Regions from separate parts of the Ectobacillus sp. JY-23 genome, predicted to be linked through region 2. Evidence: predicted binding sites of a transcription regulator. Region 2 holds the regulator's gene; each other region holds the start of a gene.

What was found. The regulator Rex, encoded in region 2, represses fermentation and respiration genes when NADH is low (regulators of the CRP and FNR family bind a similar motif). The targets are predictions, from matches to a motif close to TTGTGAAATATTTCACAA.
Region 1: a site for Rex is predicted at 1,955-1,972, ahead of MUG87_RS10040 (L-lactate dehydrogenase). Genes of this name have one in related genera too.
Region 3: a site for Rex is predicted at 1,301-1,318, ahead of MUG87_RS18790 (cytochrome ubiquinol oxidase subunit I). Genes of this name have one in related genera too.

Annotation. Positions count from the first base shown of each region.
Region 1 covers NZ_CP095462.1:1,943,873-1,947,147, forward strand. Annotated here, with positions in the region: gene glgB (1,4-alpha-glucan branching enzyme) at 1-407, opposite strand, end outside; gene MUG87_RS10040 (L-lactate dehydrogenase) at 925-1,866, opposite strand; tRNA gene MUG87_RS10045 (tRNA-Glu) at 2,120-2,191, opposite strand; tRNA gene MUG87_RS10050 (tRNA-Ser) at 2,193-2,283, opposite strand; tRNA gene MUG87_RS10055 (tRNA-Asn) at 2,287-2,361, opposite strand; tRNA gene MUG87_RS10060 (tRNA-Ile) at 2,382-2,455, opposite strand; tRNA gene MUG87_RS10065 (tRNA-Gly) at 2,457-2,530, opposite strand; tRNA gene MUG87_RS10070 (tRNA-Lys) at 2,539-2,611, opposite strand; tRNA gene MUG87_RS10075 (tRNA-Thr) at 2,787-2,862, opposite strand; tRNA gene MUG87_RS10080 (tRNA-Phe) at 2,887-2,959, opposite strand; tRNA gene MUG87_RS10085 (tRNA-Asp) at 2,964-3,039, opposite strand; tRNA gene MUG87_RS10090 (tRNA-Met) at 3,041-3,117, opposite strand; tRNA gene MUG87_RS10095 (tRNA-Ser) at 3,151-3,243, opposite strand; tRNA gene MUG87_RS10100 (tRNA-Ile) at 3,258-3,275, opposite strand, start outside.
Region 2 covers NZ_CP095462.1:2,669,584-2,672,858, reverse strand. Annotated here, with positions in the region: gene MUG87_RS13840 (CPBP family intramembrane glutamic endopeptidase) at 323-1,051, shown strand; gene MUG87_RS13835 (YdiK family protein) at 1,055-1,240, shown strand; gene MUG87_RS13830 (redox-sensing transcriptional repressor Rex) at 1,268-1,897, opposite strand; gene MUG87_RS13825 (ABC-F family ATP-binding cassette domain-containing protein) at 2,176-3,275, shown strand, end outside.
Region 3 covers NZ_CP095462.1:3,708,757-3,712,031, forward strand. Annotated here, with positions in the region: gene MUG87_RS18785 (AraC family transcriptional regulator) at 1-790, opposite strand, end outside; gene MUG87_RS18790 (cytochrome ubiquinol oxidase subunit I) at 1,364-2,698, shown strand; gene MUG87_RS18795 (cytochrome d ubiquinol oxidase subunit II) at 2,695-3,275, shown strand, end outside.

The DNA.
Region 1 (3,275 bases), 730 kb from region 2:
CGGATCCATTTTTGATCATTCCAAGCATAAGGTGCACTTTGATAGACAATAGAAGCAGTTTGGGGCCGAACCTCCGCATAGCGTGCGTATGGGTCTGCCTTCAAAATTACATCGCCTCGACTTGTCTCAATCGCATATTTGTACAATGTCATATGTCCAACGGCAGGAATAAACAACGACCATACACCCTCGTTATTTAGCTTCTCCATCGCATACTCACCGCCCCTCCAATCATTGAAATCACCAACGACTGAAACAGAAATCGCATGCGGCGCCCACACGGTAAAACGTGTTCCCGCTATGCCATTCTCTTGCGTCACATGTGCGCCAAACGTTTCCTCAGACGCATACAAACTTCCCTCATGAAACAAATGTAAATCATACTCTGTCGGATGTGTCACAATCATCACTCTCACCTCACAAAACAAACATAATTATCTAACTCGTTATTATCATTCTACAAAAATATTAAGAATCCTTCTAAAAAACAAAAAATTATACGGTTTTTCGTGAAAAACTTACTAGAAACAATAACTTTTCGACAATAAACATCAAATTTTGACGAATATTAAAATGTAAACGCTTTATTCTAAAATAGTGTTATATTATTTTGATTAATCAGAAAATAAGTAATCCTTGATGCTCATTCATGACATACTTTTTCGTGCAAAAATGTTTGTCGAAAAGAAGGTGCTGGTTTTAATGATAGGTGAATTTTGTAAAGAAGAAGTAGCTGTGAGGAAAATTGTTTGTAAAAAACACTCGAGGAGCGGGTGTTTGGTTTGAGGAAAATATGTATGGAAGTTTTCTGTTGTTATTGTAGCATGTCAATTCATTCTTCTTAACCAAGAAAGTTTCTTTTTGGTAAAAATAAAGGAAGAAGGCTATCGCCTTCTCCTTCCAACAAGCCATTATACATTAAACCTACAACACCGGTGCCATCGTTTCCTTCAATACCTTCACAGAATGCTCAAATTTTCCTTGTTCTTCCTCATTCAACTCCAGCTCCATAATCTCTCGAATACCACTTCGATTAATGATGGCCGGAACACCGATATATACATTTTGCTGACCGTATTCTCCTTCAAGATACGCAGACACTGTCAAAATACAGTTTTCATTATTTAAAATTGCTTTTGTTACGCGAGCGAGAGACATCCCAATCCCATAGTATGTGGAGCCTTTACGATTAATAATATGATACGCTGCATCGCGCACATTTACGAAAATATCATCCAATTCGTCCTGTCTGTAGTCTGGGTCTTCTAAAAACTTTTCTAATTTACGTACACCAATGGAAGCATGGCTCCATACCGGTAGCTCTGTATCGCCATGTTCACCGATAATATAGGCATGCACGTTTCGAGCGTCTACCTCAAAGTATTCACTCAGCATATAGCGGAAGCGCGCTGTATCTAAAGTTGTACCAGAACCGATAACACGCTCTTTCGGCAGACCAGATTCCTTCCAGGTTACGTATGTTAAAATGTCAACAGGGTTTGTCGCGACTAAAAAGATGCCGTCAAAGCCGCTGTCCATGACGCCGCGTACAATTTGCTTAAAGATTTTTGTGTTTTTTTCAACGAGATCTAATCGAGTTTCACCTGGTTTTTGTGGAAGACCTGCGGTAATAACGACAAGGTCTGCGTCTTTACAATCTGCATAGCTACCGTCCCAAATTTTTGTTGGAGACGGGGCGAATGGAATACCGTGCTTTAAGTCCATCGCTTCCCCTTCAGCTTTTGCTTCGTTGACATCCACTAACACCAATTCTTCGGCAATGCCTTGGTTTAACATCGCATACGCATAGCTGCAGCCTACTGCTCCTGTACCAATTAACACTACACGATTAATGTTTTCTCTCATTGTCACTCGCTCTCCTTTGTTCGGTGCGTATTTGTATTAAGTATATGTGCATCATTGCTGTTTACATTTATATTGTAGCACGTTAAGTTTGTGAATCAATTCACATATATGATTAATTTGTGAACTTTTTCACATAAGATTATAGAAAGAAAGGTTTTATAAACAATGAGGGTTGTAAAAGGTTAATCTCCTCATCCATCTAAAAATATAAAACAAAAAACGCCAGCGACTCTATTCGCTGACGTTTTCAGTATGACCCGTACGGGATTCGAACCCGTGTTACCGCCGTGAAAGGGCGGTGTCTTAACCACTTGACCAACGGGCCGTGGCAGAGAAGAAGGGATTCGAACCCTCGCACCGCTATCGCGATCTACTCCCTTAGCAGGGGAGCCCCTTGAGCCACTTGGGTACTTCTCTATATGGCTCCGCAAGTAGGATTCGAACCTACGACCTATCGGTTAACAGCCGATTGCTCTACCGCTGAGCTATTGCGGAATAATCAATTATATTAAAAATGGGCCTAAATGGACTCGAACCATCGACCTCACGCTTATCAGGCGTGCGCTCTAACCAGCTGAGCTATAGGCCCTTGGAGCGGGTGATGAGAATCGAACTCACGACCAGAGCTTGGAAGGCTCTTGTTTTACCACTAAACTACACCCGCATGAAATGTGAGCCATGAAGGACTCGAACCTTCGACCCTCTGATTAAAAGTCAGATGCTCTACCGACTGAGCTAATGGCTCATAACAATAAAAGAATTTATACAAGGGTTATACCTTTGTATATGACGTCCTCATCTCAGTAAGCTTATTCAAGTCGCAGCTCGATGAGTACGCTGTAGTCTATGCTACGAAGCTTATTCGATCGTGCTCTACCGACTGAGCTAATGGCTAACGATGATGTTGCTTTATAAACAAATGGTGCCGGCTAGAGGACTTGAACCCCCAACCTACTGATTACAAGTCAGTTGCTCTGCCAATTGAGCTAAGCCGGCATCAAATCTTTATAAAATAAGAAGTGGCTCGGGACGGAATCGAACCGCCGACACGAGGATTTTCAGTCCTCTGCTCTACCGACTGAGCTACCGAGCCAAAATGGCGGTCCCGACCGGGATCGAACCGGCGATCTCCTGCGTGACAGGCAGGCATGTTAACCGCTACACCACGGGACCTTGGTTGCGGGGACAGGATTTGAACCTGCGACCTTCGGGTTATGAGCCCGACGAGCTACCGGACTGCTCCACCCCGCGACGATAATTCATTCTATTTGCTTCATAAAATAATGGCGGAGGAAGAGGGATTCGAACCCCCGCGCGGCTTTCACCGCCTGTCGGTTTTCAAGACCGATCCCTTCAGCCAGACTTGGGTATTCCTCCATGATATGAAGCTTTGGTGGACCTTGTAGGAC
Region 2 (3,275 bases):
TATAATAATGAATCTGATTTTGTTTTGCAAGTAAAAACATACAATTTTTTTCACACGACCAGCTGTTATTTCTTTTTTAATAGAAGCGTGTAAAGTCCCGTTCCCCCTAACAACTTATATTGCCCGTTCTTCTCTTCCATTTAAAAACACGTGCTGTATTTTGAACCCGTTATAGTATATCCAAAACCATTCGAGACATTCTTTTCGTTATTTTTTTAGCTGCTGTGTTACAATAAAATACATACCACACGTTCATTTCTCTAAAAAAAGCAAATGTCCTTTTAAAACGAGCAAATTTAAGAAAGAAAAGGAGACATAATCATTGAAGAAACGTTATTGGTGGGTTATTTTTACATATGTACTTATGCAATTTTCAAGTATTGTCGGTATTCCCCTTTTGGAAATGACTGGTCAATATGACCGCTACACAGGTAATACAAAGCTACAAATGCTTGTCGGACACTGGGGTATTATTAGCTTTGCGGTAGCTTTACTTATTATTGTTTTACTCGTAAAAAATGATCCTGACTTCCCGCGTCATGAAAAGGCGGCACCCGGGAAAACCTTTATGTGGATGGTCTTGGGCGTATTTTTGGCTTATACCGCACAGATTGTGGCGGCAACTATTGAGATGAACTTATTAGGAATTGAGCCCGGTTCAGATAACACAAAGGCTCTGGTCGAAATTGCCGAGCTAACACCTTGGTTTATTATTGTTACATCCATTATTGCACCGATTTTAGAAGAGATTGTTTTTAGAAAGATACTCTTTGGTGCACTCTATAAACGATTTAACTTTTTTATCGCAGCAATTATCAGCTCGCTCATATTCGCTGCCGTGCATGGGGAGTTTTCTCACCTATTAATTTATACAGCGATGGGATTGGTATTTGCCTTCTTGTACGCACATACGAAGCGCATTATCGTACCGATTGCGGCGCACGTGATGATGAATACAATTGTAGTATTGATTAATATTGTGTTTAAGGACAATTTAGAGCGCATTATGCGCGAAGCAGAGAAGATGCAATTTATTTTTGGAGGATTTTAAAAGATGCAACGATCACCTTTGTTTATGGCAACTTTGTACTTTATATTAGGCAGCATCTTTACATATTTAGCTGTTACAAGCGTACAAGATACAATTTGGAACTTTTACACACTATTACTTGTGGCAATGGCTACATTTGACTTTGGCCTTGCTCTTCGGCTAGTTATTTATATGAGCCGCAAAAAATAAAAGCTCTGCGCACTACGCGCGGAGCTTTTATTTTGGATAGTTCTTCAAAAAGTAAACGAGCGTTTGCAGCTCTACGGCTAAATCAATATGATGAATGCGGATATGTGCCGGTACATCAATACGTGCTGGTGTAAAATTTAGAATACCTTCAATGCCTGTCTTGGCAAGCCTGTCAGCAACAGATTGCGCGACTCCTGCAGGAACTGTTAGAATAGCCACTTTGACGTTATCAGGCAGCTTTGTCTCGAGATGATCTAAATGATAGACAGGAATTTCACCAATTTGTTTGCCGACTTTATTTTCATCCACATCGAACGCAATTTCAATTTTTGTGTTATTGTTCTTTGTAAAGTTATAATGTAAGAAAGCGGTTCCTAAATTTCCTACCCCGATTAAGGCTACACGCGTGATATCCTCTTGATCTAATGTTTGGCTAAAGAAAGAAAGAAGATAGTTTACGTTATACCCATATCCTTTTTTCCCGAGTGCACCAAAGTAGGAAAAGTCTCTTCGAATCGTAGCCGAATCTACTTTTACAGCTTCACTAAGCTCAGCAGATGAAACGCGTTGCTTTCCTGATAGAGATAAGTTTTTAATGAAGCGATAATATAATGGCAGCCGCTTGGCAGTTGCATGCGGGATTTTAGGTTGGTCCATTATTTGCACCCCTTTTCTATTTATATGAATCAAGATGGGCTACAATCCTATTGATTGAGAAGTTTCCCTGTATAATGAGATATAGGTATCCAATGCAGTATGGTAGACTATATCTGATATGCATATCGAGACACCCATGCATGTTAATAGAGCCTTTCTCTACAACATTTGCTGTTTCTATTTATATTGTATAGAACGCACTATAACTATTTTAACTATACACTATCTTCGACATAGTTGAAAAATATAAGTTTCCAGAAAATTTGAGGTGAGATGGAATGATTTTATTACAGGTAAACGGATTAACAAAGTCATTTGGTGCGGACATTGTTTTATCTAATATCAAGCTCGAGGTACAATCGCGAGAGCGCGTCGCTTTGGTAGGACGAAATGGTGCGGGCAAATCAACTTTATTAAAGATTATTGCAGGTGAAATGTCATATACCAGCGGCGAAATTATTAAATCAAAAGATGTGACAATTGGATATTTAGCACAAAATACCGGCCTAGAAACGTCGGCTACAATAGGAGAAGAAATGCGTACTGTATTTGCGCATCTGCAGTATATGGAACAATCTCTCCGAAAGCTAGAGCAGCTGATGGGCCAGGAAGAAATTTTTACAGATACCGTCCGCTATGAAAAACTGTTGGCTGAGTATGATCGGTTGCAGCAAGATTATAAAGATCAAGGCGGTTATCAATACGAAGCCGATATTCGCTCTATTTTAACAGGACTTGGCTTTCCTCAGGAAACACATAGCATCAGCATCTCAACGTTGAGCGGTGGGCAAAAAACACGCCTTGCACTCGGTAAAATGTTATTAACAAAGCCTGATCTTCTCATTTTGGACGAGCCGACCAATCATTTGGATATTGAAACACTTTCTTGGCTTGAGCAATATCTCCAAGGCTACCCAGGTGCAATTTTAATCGTTTCACATGACCGTTACTTCTTAGATCGTATCGTCACACAAGTATATGAAATCTCTAACACACAAAGCAAACGGTACGTAGGAAATTACAGCAAATACTTAGAACAAAAAGCGGCTTGGTACGAGTCTGAAATGAAACGTTTTGAAAAGCAGCAAGATGAGATTGCCAAACTGCAAGACTTCGTGCAGCGAAATATTGCCAGGGCCTCTACTACAAAGCGCGCCCAAAGTCGACGAAAGCAACTAGAACGAATGGAAGTATTAGATAAGCCTCTGGGCGATGAAAAATCTGCTTCTTTCCACTTTGACATTGAACGCCAGAGCGGCAATGATGTGCTGCAAGTAAAAGATGTAGCGGTTGGTTACAATGGAAACACGGTGATTCAAAATATTACCTTGCTGCTTACACGAGGAGACAGCGCCGCTTTAGTAGGTCCAAATGGAAT
Region 3 (3,275 bases), 1.0 Mb from region 2:
AAAAAGTAGGCGCATTGATAACTTCATAATTAGAAGAAGGAAGCCATTCTGCATATACCTTAGCCATTGTTTCTTGTAAGGTAGAAGGAAATGGTCCTTCGCTTGGGAATATTGCCCAAGTATGAGCGTCAACTGGCACCTTTTCTAATTGATTGCTTACTTGCTGCTGAGTTGTTAGAACACCTATAAGGTGTGTTAAGTAACCCTCTTCTTTGAGAAAGTTGGCATCAGCCTCATAAGAAGCGCTGACGATTTCGTAAGGCGCTATATTCCGAAGTGCATGCAGTTCTTTCCGTTGTTCCTCTGTTATGCTTTGTGCAAGTTTTACGATCTCTTGGTTAATACCCTCAAATTGCATAGGTACTCGTTTGCTGACACCTACCAAATTGAACGCTGGTTTGCTTTCTATTCTAAATTCCATATTCATTCCTCCTTTGACAGCTATGACGAATGAAAGCTTAGGAAACGATTTACTAACCCCTGTTTTAATTACATCAGAGGGCAAAAATCCGCTCCACTTTTTAAAAGCCCTAGTAAAGCCGTCCATGGATTGATAACCGTACTTGAAAGCAACATCTGTCACTTTTTCACCATGTAATAAATCCAAGCTTGCCTCTGACAACCTCCTATTTTTTATATATTCACTTAGCGTTATGCCTGAAAGGTAAAAAAAGATCTTTCTAAAGTGATAGTCAGAAACCCCAGCATATGCAGAAATGACTTCAAGCGATAAATCGTCGGTTAAATGTTCCTCAATATAGTCAATTACCTCGTTTAATTCATGTAACATCGTTTCCCTCCTTTCAATATCTACATCATATCAAAGCCAATGTAGTGCGCCTCGACTTTTTTCATATGAAACATATCGAACCGATACACATAAGCAAAAGGCTGAACATAAAGGTGATAGGAGCTATGCCAGAATATATAAAACAAGTTATCTTTTTGGTGAAAATTAGCTTTTTAAAGTTTGCTATTGATTTCCGCGTTGGAATCTCTTTTTCCCTCGTTTTTTTCAATTATGAAATTCGCATTATCGAAAGCAAGATGTTACACAGCCTATAAAATGAAGGTTGATAGTAGAAATGTCTGTCTTCCTTCTTACATTCATTGTACTTGTTTTTGTTGCTTATAAAAAGCATCGGGACATATTAATTGGTTGGCATTGCTTGTTTGGGACCTGCTATCTTCTTTTGTATTTGGCTGCTTTATTTCAATTACTAATCACGCATTAGCTCTTAAAGAAGTTTATAGTCACCTGTCAAAATTTCTCCACGGTTTTGTAACAAAATCGACTTATTTGTGATAAACTTCACAAAAAGAGAGGTATATACTATTGCTATAGTATTTATACAGCTTAGAGGTGAGGAAGATGGAGTCTGTTGAATTTAGTCGGTATTTATCTATGCTGACGCTGTCGGTGCACGTGGTGTTCGCGACAGTAGGGGTTGGCGTCCCCCTTTTCATTATGATCGCGCATTGGCTTGGTTTGAAGCGCGGTGATCAGCAGTACATATTAATGGCCAAACGCTGGGCGCGCGGCTATGTAATTAGCGTTGCGGTCGGGGTTGTGACCGGTACAGCAATCGCATTACAGCTGGCGTTATTGTGGCCAAAATTTATGGAAATGGCGGGTCAGGTAGTGGCCTTGCCGTTGTTTATGGAAACCTTTGCGTTTTTCTTTGAAGCTATTTTTCTTGGGATCTACTTGTATACGTGGAATCGCTTTAAAAATCCGAAGCATCATTTTTACTTATTAATACCTGTCGCATTAGGTGCAGGGATGTCCGCGCTGTTTATCACATCGGTGAACGCCTTTATGAACACGCCCCAGGGCTTTGCGCTTGTGGATGGCAAACTCACCAACATTCAGCCGTTACTAGCGATGTTTAACCCGGCGATGCCGACAAAGGTGGCGCACGTGCTAACATCCGCATATATGACCGCTGCATTTGTGCTTGCGTCCATTGCAGCGTTTCATTTGCTGCGCGGCAGCCGCAGCTCGTATCACCGTAAGGGTCTGGCGCTGACGATGAAAATCGGTTTGGTGTTTTCAATCGCAACAGCACTTGTTGGCGATTTATCCGGTAAATTTTTGGCAGAGTATCAGCCCGAAAAACTGGCTGCAGCCGAGTGGCATTTTGAAACAGAGGGCGAAGCACCGCTTATTTTATTTGGTACCTTAACCGAAACGAACGAAGTAAAATACGCGATTAAAATTCCGTATGCGCTGAGCTTCCTCGTCCACAGCAATTTCTCAGGTGAGGTGAAAGGATTAAACGATATTCCAAAAGAGAATCACCCACCGCTTGTGATTCACTATTTGTTTGATGCGATGGTCACAATTGGTATTGGTTTAACGGTATTATCACTTGCCTATGTAATGGGCTTACGCAGAAATTGGCGCTTTATCCAAAACAAACTGTTCCGCATGCTGCTTGTAGCTTCCGGACCACTTGCAATGCTCGCGATTCAAGCAGGCTGGTGGTTTACAGAGGTTGGTCGTCAGCCATGGATTTTAAATGGTTTGATGAAAACAAAGGATGCTGCGACAACATCGCCCCATGTATGGCTTATGTTTATCGCGTTCGCAGTGCTATATCTCATCTTAATGATTGGTACGGGGGTTGTCCTTACGCGTATGTTTAAGAAAAATCCTGCCGAGCTAGAAATGGAGAAACGGGGGATTGCGCTATGACAATTGAAGTATTAGGGATTTCAGTATTATGGCTGTTTTTGTTCGGGTATGTGATTGTTGCTTCTATTGATTTTGGCGCAGGCTTCTTTAATGCCTCCACGATTATCACGAAGCAGCATCACGTTGTAAATGCTGTTATCCAGCGTTATCTATCACCGGTGTGGGAGATTACGAATGTGTTTTTAGTGTTTTTCTTTGTCGGTATGATTGGATTTTTCCCAAAAACAGCGTATTATTTTGGAACGGTTTTACTGATTCCAATTAGCATTTCCATTATATTATTGGCGCTGCGCGGCAGCTACTATGCGTTTGGTACGTACGGTACGAAGGGGCATAAAGGTTATACACTCATGTACGGTGTGACAGGTGCGCTCATTCCGGCTTCGCTTTCTACTGCATTAATTATTTCTGAAGGCGGATTTGTGAAAAAAGCTACAAATGGTACTTTGTCGCTTGACTATGCAGCGTTGTTTACGAGTCCATTTGCTTGGTCGATTGTTGTGCTGAGCTTAACAAGCGTTCTCTTCATTTCAGCTAGCTTTTTGGCTTATTATTCGCATGTGGCGGAAGATAACGG